Regions from separate parts of the Paenibacillus sp. FSL M8-0212 genome, predicted to be linked through region 3. Evidence: a T-box and tRNA genes for the amino acid it is inferred to sense, from the RefSeq annotation. Region 3 holds a T-box; the other regions hold tRNA genes.

Region 1 (2,228 bases), 1.7 Mb from region 3:
GGAATGGTAAATATACCTGAGGCTGCTCCAATGTCCAAAATGGATAACCCTGCAAATTCTACACCCTGATTCTCAATCCAGCCCATAATGCGCTCAGAACGCTGCTTTCCTTCTTCAGTGAACGACTGTGCATGATAATCTCTGGCCCACCGCTCAAATGCTTCTTCTGTATTAGAGGGGACGCTTTTCTTATAATAATTTGAACTTCTCGGACGATTCTTCCATGCCTCTTCCCATACAGAAAGATCAAATAACAGATCGGTATCCGATACATTTTTTCCATTAGTCACTCTACTTCACTCCTCTACATTAAAGACTTTACTTATCTACAATATACTTTATATAATCATACGTCAATCTTTAACTCTAGATTTTCTTACTGCACATAAATCGTTTCATATAAAATAAAAATAGCCCTACACATTGCATAAGCAACATGTAGGGCTATTCAATATACCGGCGAGAGGACTCGAACCTCCACGGTTTCCCACTCGATTTTGAGTCGAGCGCGTCTGCCATTCCGCCACGCCGGCATATGCTGGAGGCGCCACCCAGATTCGAACTGGGGATAAAGCTTTTGCAGAGCTGTGCCTTACCACTTGGCTATGGCGCCATATTTTTGGAGCGGACGACGGGAATCGAACCCGCGACCCTCGCCTTGGCAAGGCGATGCTCTACCGCTGAGCCACGTCCGCATAATGGCTGGGGATATAGGATTTGAACCTATGCATGACGGAGTCAAAGTCCGTTGCCTTACCGCTTGGCTAATCCCCAATAAAAAATGAAAAAACAAAGGGGCGATCGAGGGGAATTGAACCCCCGAATGCCGGATCCACAAACCGGTGCGTTAACCACTTCGCCACGATCGCCACAAAAGGTTATTTTCTAAAAGTTAATTGGCAGGGGCAGCAGGAATTGAACCCACACCAACGGTTTTGGAGACCGTTGTTCTACCTTTAAACTATGCCCCTAAAAACTGGTGGAGGATGATGGATTCGAACCACCGAACCCGTACGGGAGCAGATTTACAGTCTGATGCGTTTGGCCACTTCGCTAATCCTCCAGGATTACATGGTGCCGGCGAGAGGACTTGAACCCCCAACCTACTGATTACAAGTCAGTTGCTCTACCAGTTGAGCTACACCGGCGTATTAAATTGTTTTAAAATGGTGGCTCGGGACGGAATCGAACCGCCGACACGAGGATTTTCAGTCCTCTGCTCTACCGACTGAGCTACCGAGCCATAATAAAGTCTAATCTTAATTCCTTACACTTTATATAGGGCATCAGTGCCATACAGCAGATGTAGTGAACAGTTTGCCTCATGTAAAGATTAAATGGCGGAACCGACGGGATTCGAACCCGCGATCTCCTGCGTGACAGGCAGGCATGTTAGGCCAACTACACCACGGTTCCAGATCACTTTCTCAAGGAAAGTATAATTGCGGGGGCAGGATTTGAACCTGCGGCCTTCGGGTTATGAGCCCGACGAGCTACCGGGCTGCTCCACCCCGCGTCGTTATAAAAGTTATATGGTGGAGGCTGAGGGGATCGAACCCCCGACCCTCTGCTTGTAAGGCAGATGCTCTCCCAGCTGAGCTAAGCCTCCGAACAACACATTTATGATCATACCATAATCTTGTTGTAAAAATCAACTTCTTTTTTTGAAGTTATTATGACCCGTAGGGGATTCGAACCCCTGTTACCTCCGTGAAAGGGAGGTGTCTTAACCCCTTGACCAACGGGCCTTAATATTATGGCGGAGAGAGAGGGATTCGAACCCTCGAGACGCTTGTGACGCCTACACGATTTCCAATCGTGCTCCTTCGGCCAGCTCGGACACCTCTCCATATGGCTCCCCGAACAGGGCTCGAACCTGTGACAACTCGATTAACAGTCGAGTGCTCTACCAACTGAGCTATCAGGGAATATGCTTCAGAGATCATTCTCTGAAAACTAGATTCGAAACGAAACACGCCAATTACAACTTGCTATTGGATAAGCCCTCGACCGATTAGTACTGGTCAGCTCCATGCATTGCTGCACTTCCACCCCCAGCCTATCTACCTCGTCGTCTTCAAGGGGTCTTACATACTGGGAAATCTCATCTTGAGGGGGGCTTCACGCTTAGATGCTTTCAGCGTTTATCCCGTCCGTACATAGCTACCCAGCGGTGCTCCTGGCGGAACAACTGGTACACCAGCGGTACGTCCATCCCGGTCCTCTCG
Region 2 (2,228 bases), 3.2 Mb from region 3:
GCCTTACCCCTAAAGGTTAAGCGCTTAATTGATATGGTATTACAGGTTAATGATTTACGCAAGCTATTTTTGTAAGCGTTTTTATAAAATGTGATGAAGAAGCTTATATCCAGGCCTTATAAGATGCGTTAGACCTGTTTCACTTGAACAGCGTCCACAATTATCAAGGACAAATTTAAAGGTGGGGAAATTTATGCATACGTGGGATACATTCTGATACATGATAAAGAGCCATATACTCTCTGAGAGCACCACGCACTAAATTGCCAATAAACCTGTGAACGCAAAAAAAGAAAGAGACGGTTAGTACCATCTCTTTCTTTTAAATATTTAAGCGGGTGATGGGAATCGAACCCACGCTATTAGCTTGGAAGGCTAAAGTTCTACCATTGAACTACACCCGCATAACAACAATCGGGATGACACGATTTGAACATGCGACCCCCTGGTCCCAAACCAGGTGCTCTACCAAGCTGAGCTACATCCCGTTATCTATACCGGCGAGAGGACTCGAACCTCCACGGTTTCCCACTCGATTTTGAGTCGAGCGCGTCTGCCATTCCGCCACGCCGGCAAAATATGAAGTTATAATGGCGCGCCCTGAGAGATTCGAACTCCCGGCCTTTTGATTCGTAGTCAAACGCTCTATCCAGCTGAGCTAAGGGCGCAAAATATTGGAGCGGAAGACGGGAATCGAACCCGCGACCCTCGCCTTGGCAAGGCGATGCTCTACCGCTGAGCCACTTCCGCAAATAAGGGATGCGCGTGGAGGGACTTGAACCCCCACGTCAAAGACGCTAGATCCTAAGTCTAGTGCGTCTGCCAATTCCGCCACACGCGCATATAATGGTGAGTCATGAAGGGCTCGAACCTTCGACACCCTGATTAAAAGTCAGGTGCTCTACCAACTGAGCTAATGACTCATAGAAAAACTGGTGGAGGATGATGGATTCGAACCACCGAACCCGTACGGGAGCAGATTTACAGTCTGATGCGTTTGGCCACTTCGCTAATCCTCCAGGATTACATGGTGCCGGCGAGAGGACTTGAACCCCCAACCTACTGATTACAAGTCAGTTGCTCTACCAGTTGAGCTACACCGGCGTATTAAAGGTGTTATATATGGTGGCTCGGGACGGAATCGAACCGCCGACACGAGGATTTTCAGTCCTCTGCTCTACCGACTGAGCTACCGAGCCTTACTAAATCAAAAAATGGCGGAACCGACGGGATTCGAACCCGCGATCTCCTGCGTGACAGGCAGGCATGTTAGGCCAACTACACCACGGTTCCAGATCACTTTCTCAAGGAAAGTATAATTGCGGGGGCAGGATTTGAACCTGCGGCCTTCGGGTTATGAGCCCGACGAGCTACCGGGCTGCTCCACCCCGCGTCGTTATAAAGTTATATGGTGGAGGCTGAGGGGATCGAACCCCCGACCCTCTGCTTGTAAGGCAGATGCTCTCCCAGCTGAGCTAAGCCTCCATATTATGACCCGTAGGGGGTACTCTCACTTCGTTCGAGACTGCGAAGCTGTTGCTAACGAAGTACATCCTCCGACGAACCTTTGGGATTCTCATCCCTTTTTGAAGCAATAGGTATTGCTATGACCCGTAGGGGATTCGAACCCCTGTTACCTCCGTGAAAGGGAGGTGTCTTAACCCCTTGACCAACGGGCCTTACTGGCTCCCCGAACAGGGCTCGAACCTGTGACAACTCGATTAACAGTCGAGTGCTCTACCAACTGAGCTATCAGGGAATGGTGGAGCCAAGCGGGATCGAACCGCTGACCTCCTGCTTGCAAGGCAGGCGCTCTCCCAGCTGAGCTATGGCCCCATACTCTGGTGTATTTCTTGTTGTGGTCTTGCTATGGGCCCTGGTGGACTCGAACCACCGGCCTCACCCTTATCAGAGGTGCGCTCTAACCAACTGAGCTAAGGGCCCTTATCAATTTTCGAAAAAAAATACCCCAATGGGGTTTCGCTTGGCGGCGTCCTACTCTCCCAGGACCCTGCGGTCCAAGTACCATCGGCGCTAGAGGGCTTAACGGTCGTGTTCGGGATGGGTACGTGTGGAACCCCTCCGCCATCGCCACCAAACGCGTAGCTTACATTTCAGAGTGTTGTTCTCTGAAAACTAGATTCGAAACGAAACATGCGAATTACAACTTGCTAATTGGATAAGCCCTCGACCGATTAGTACTGGTCAGCTCCATGCATTGCTGCACT
Region 3 (2,228 bases):
CAGGAGTTAGAGGGCATGAAATAAATAAAAATGAGGTGTGTTACATGAGCGAGCAAGATATTAATGATGTATGGTATGACTATGCTGTGTTATTTGTCGAAAAAAAGAATAAATCTGAACAGGGCTGGGCTTCGTTGACTTCGAACGAGCAGGATATTGCTGCTTTATGGCTGTTAGAGGCGGATGTCTTTAATGGCGGTTTTATTCAGTTTTTCTGTAACTGGGGGGAAGAGGTATACCGTTACGCGTTGCGGGCATTACATACCATTGGTGCGACTCAAGTCGTGGAGATTATAACGTCAGCATACGGCTGCATGGAGCATCTGAAAGAGGATGAAAGGCTTACTGAACTGTGGGATATTCCTAAATTACTGACAAAGGAACAAGAGGACCAGTTAGATGCGCTGGATCAGCAATTTTGGAATAATGAGGATCAGATTGCGGAGACAGCCTATGGTTATTATCACGGAAAATTGAACATGATGATTATATAATCTGGTTTTAATTATGCATCCGTTGTTCTGTTCAAAGATTGCATACTTGGTCTTGCAATGACTGAAACGTTCGGCTATACTTGCTATAAATTGAATACATGAATCACGTTGATAGAGCGCAGTAGCGGCTTTGTCCCTGTTACAGAAAGTCAGGGGTTGATGGAACCTGATACATACAAGGGCTGCGAATTACACTCTGGAGTACTTGGGTAATGCCAAGCGGATGGGCAAACGATATATTGCCAAAAGTGGTATGGATAACGTGTTAAGATCACGTGTTGTCCATGCAATTTGGGTGGTACCACGGTTATGATAATCGTCCCTGTGTCTAATGAAGACAAGGAGGCGATTTTTTTGTGTCCAAAAAAGCCGCTCCAGCGTGTAATTTCGTAATTTAACGTAGATCATGACTGAATCTTGAGGATAGAAAAGGGGTTATACGAATGAATATTATTGATGAACTACAGTGGCGTGACGCCATTAACCAACAGACGGATGCAGAGGGGCTACGTGAATTGACTGAAACGAAATCCGTTTCTTTGTACTGCGGCGTTGACCCTACGGGGGATAGCATGCATATCGGACATCTCATTCCCTTCATGATGCTGAAACGTTTTCAACTGGCAGGACATCGTCCGGTTATTTTGATTGGTGGAGCTACAGGCACGATTGGTGACCCAAGTGGTCGTCAGGCAGAGCGTTCTCTGCAAACGATGGAGCAAGTGCAGGAGAATGTGGATGCGCTGACAGCGCAGATGAAGAAGTTGTTCGTAACAGACGGTGATAATCAGGTTCGCATGGTGAACAACTACGATTGGACACACAAAATCAATGTCATTGAATTCTTACGTGACTACGGCAAAAACTTTAACCTCAACACGATGCTTGCTAAGGATGTAGTTGCGAGCAGACTGGAAGGCGGAATCTCGTTCACCGAGTTTTCATACCAGATTCTTCAATCTCTCGACTACCTGCACCTGTTCCAAAATGAAGATGTACAGCTTCAAATCGGCGGTTCTGATCAATGGGGGAATATCACGAGTGGTCTTGATCTGATTCGTAAAAAAGAAGGATCTGAAGCGAAGGCGTACGGTCTGACCATTCCGCTCATGCTCAAATCCGACGGTACGAAATTTGGTAAAACAGCTGGCGGCGCAATCTGGCTTGATCCGAACAAAACGACACCATTTGAATTCTACCAGTTCTGGGCAAATACAGATGACCGTGATGTGATCAAATACCTGAAATACTTTACCTTCCTGAGCAAAGAAGAAATCGAAGCTTTGGCTGAAAAGGTAGAGACAGAGCCGCATAGACGTGAAGCACAGAAAGCACTAGCGGAAGAAATGACAAAATTTGTTCACGGCGAAGAAATGCTCGAACAGGCTAAGCGTATTACAGCGGCGCTGTTCAGTGGTGATATCCGTTCCCTGACAGCAGATGAAATCGAGCAGGGCTTCAAGGAAATGCCAACATTCGAAACGGACGGTGAAGCGAAAAATATCGTCGACTGGCTCGTAGATCTGGGTCTGGAGCCATCCAAACGCCAGGCGCGTGAGGATGTCACTAAAGGCGCTATCTCCATGAACGGTGAGAAAATCACAGAGCTTGAATTCACAGTCTCGGCAGAGCATGCCATTGGCGGTAAATTCATCATTATCCGTAAAGGTAAGAAGAACTACAGCTTGGTCAAACTTCAATCGTAGTTTCCAAGAAATAGTACGTAACACAGGC

What was found. A T-box is a leader RNA that pairs with one kind of tRNA and senses whether it is charged. The one in region 3 lies ahead of tyrS (tyrosine--tRNA ligase), so its partner is inferred to be a tRNA-Tyr.
Region 1: it encodes a tRNA-Tyr, which carries the amino acid that the T-box ahead of tyrS (tyrosine--tRNA ligase) is inferred to sense. The anticodon was not compared.
Region 2: it encodes a tRNA-Tyr, which carries the amino acid that the T-box ahead of tyrS (tyrosine--tRNA ligase) is inferred to sense. The anticodon was not compared.

Annotation. Positions count from the first base shown of each region.
Region 1 is NZ_JBBORP010000001.1:3,633,366-3,635,593, reverse strand. Features, by position in the region: gene MKX68_RS16080 (class I SAM-dependent methyltransferase) at 1-290, opposite strand, end outside; tRNA gene MKX68_RS16075 (tRNA-Leu) at 455-533, opposite strand; tRNA gene MKX68_RS16070 (tRNA-Cys) at 540-613, opposite strand; tRNA gene MKX68_RS16065 (tRNA-Gly) at 621-695, opposite strand; tRNA gene MKX68_RS16060 (tRNA-Gln) at 700-774, opposite strand; tRNA gene MKX68_RS16055 (tRNA-His) at 797-869, opposite strand; tRNA gene MKX68_RS16050 (tRNA-Trp) at 898-971, opposite strand; tRNA gene MKX68_RS16045 (tRNA-Tyr) at 978-1,063, opposite strand; tRNA gene MKX68_RS16040 (tRNA-Thr) at 1,073-1,148, opposite strand; tRNA gene MKX68_RS16035 (tRNA-Phe) at 1,168-1,243, opposite strand; tRNA gene MKX68_RS16030 (tRNA-Asp) at 1,339-1,416, opposite strand; tRNA gene MKX68_RS16025 (tRNA-Met) at 1,443-1,516, opposite strand; tRNA gene MKX68_RS16020 (tRNA-Val) at 1,534-1,609, opposite strand; tRNA gene MKX68_RS16015 (tRNA-Glu) at 1,677-1,748, opposite strand; tRNA gene MKX68_RS16010 (tRNA-Ser) at 1,758-1,849, opposite strand; tRNA gene MKX68_RS16005 (tRNA-Asn) at 1,853-1,928, opposite strand; rRNA gene MKX68_RS16000 (23S ribosomal RNA) at 1,995-2,228, opposite strand, start outside.
Region 2 is NZ_JBBORP010000001.1:2,156,663-2,158,890, forward strand. Features, by position in the region: tRNA gene MKX68_RS09585 (tRNA-Gly) at 334-404, opposite strand; tRNA gene MKX68_RS09590 (tRNA-Pro) at 415-488, opposite strand; tRNA gene MKX68_RS09595 (tRNA-Leu) at 496-574, opposite strand; tRNA gene MKX68_RS09600 (tRNA-Arg) at 592-668, opposite strand; tRNA gene MKX68_RS09605 (tRNA-Gly) at 676-750, opposite strand; tRNA gene MKX68_RS09610 (tRNA-Leu) at 761-841, opposite strand; tRNA gene MKX68_RS09615 (tRNA-Lys) at 848-923, opposite strand; tRNA gene MKX68_RS09620 (tRNA-Tyr) at 934-1,019, opposite strand; tRNA gene MKX68_RS09625 (tRNA-Thr) at 1,029-1,104, opposite strand; tRNA gene MKX68_RS09630 (tRNA-Phe) at 1,124-1,199, opposite strand; tRNA gene MKX68_RS09635 (tRNA-Asp) at 1,216-1,293, opposite strand; tRNA gene MKX68_RS09640 (tRNA-Met) at 1,320-1,393, opposite strand; tRNA gene MKX68_RS09645 (tRNA-Val) at 1,410-1,485, opposite strand; tRNA gene MKX68_RS09650 (tRNA-Glu) at 1,608-1,679, opposite strand; tRNA gene MKX68_RS09655 (tRNA-Asn) at 1,684-1,759, opposite strand; tRNA gene MKX68_RS09660 (tRNA-Ala) at 1,761-1,836, opposite strand; tRNA gene MKX68_RS09665 (tRNA-Ile) at 1,871-1,944, opposite strand; rRNA gene rrf (5S ribosomal RNA) at 1,983-2,099, opposite strand; rRNA gene MKX68_RS09675 (23S ribosomal RNA) at 2,176-2,228, opposite strand, start outside.
Region 3 is NZ_JBBORP010000001.1:5,346,908-5,349,135, forward strand. Features, by position in the region: gene MKX68_RS23555 (Imm63 family immunity protein) at 1-24, shown strand, start outside; gene MKX68_RS23560 (DMP19 family protein) at 45-494, shown strand; T-box leader at 594-821, shown strand; gene tyrS (tyrosine--tRNA ligase) at 938-2,200, shown strand.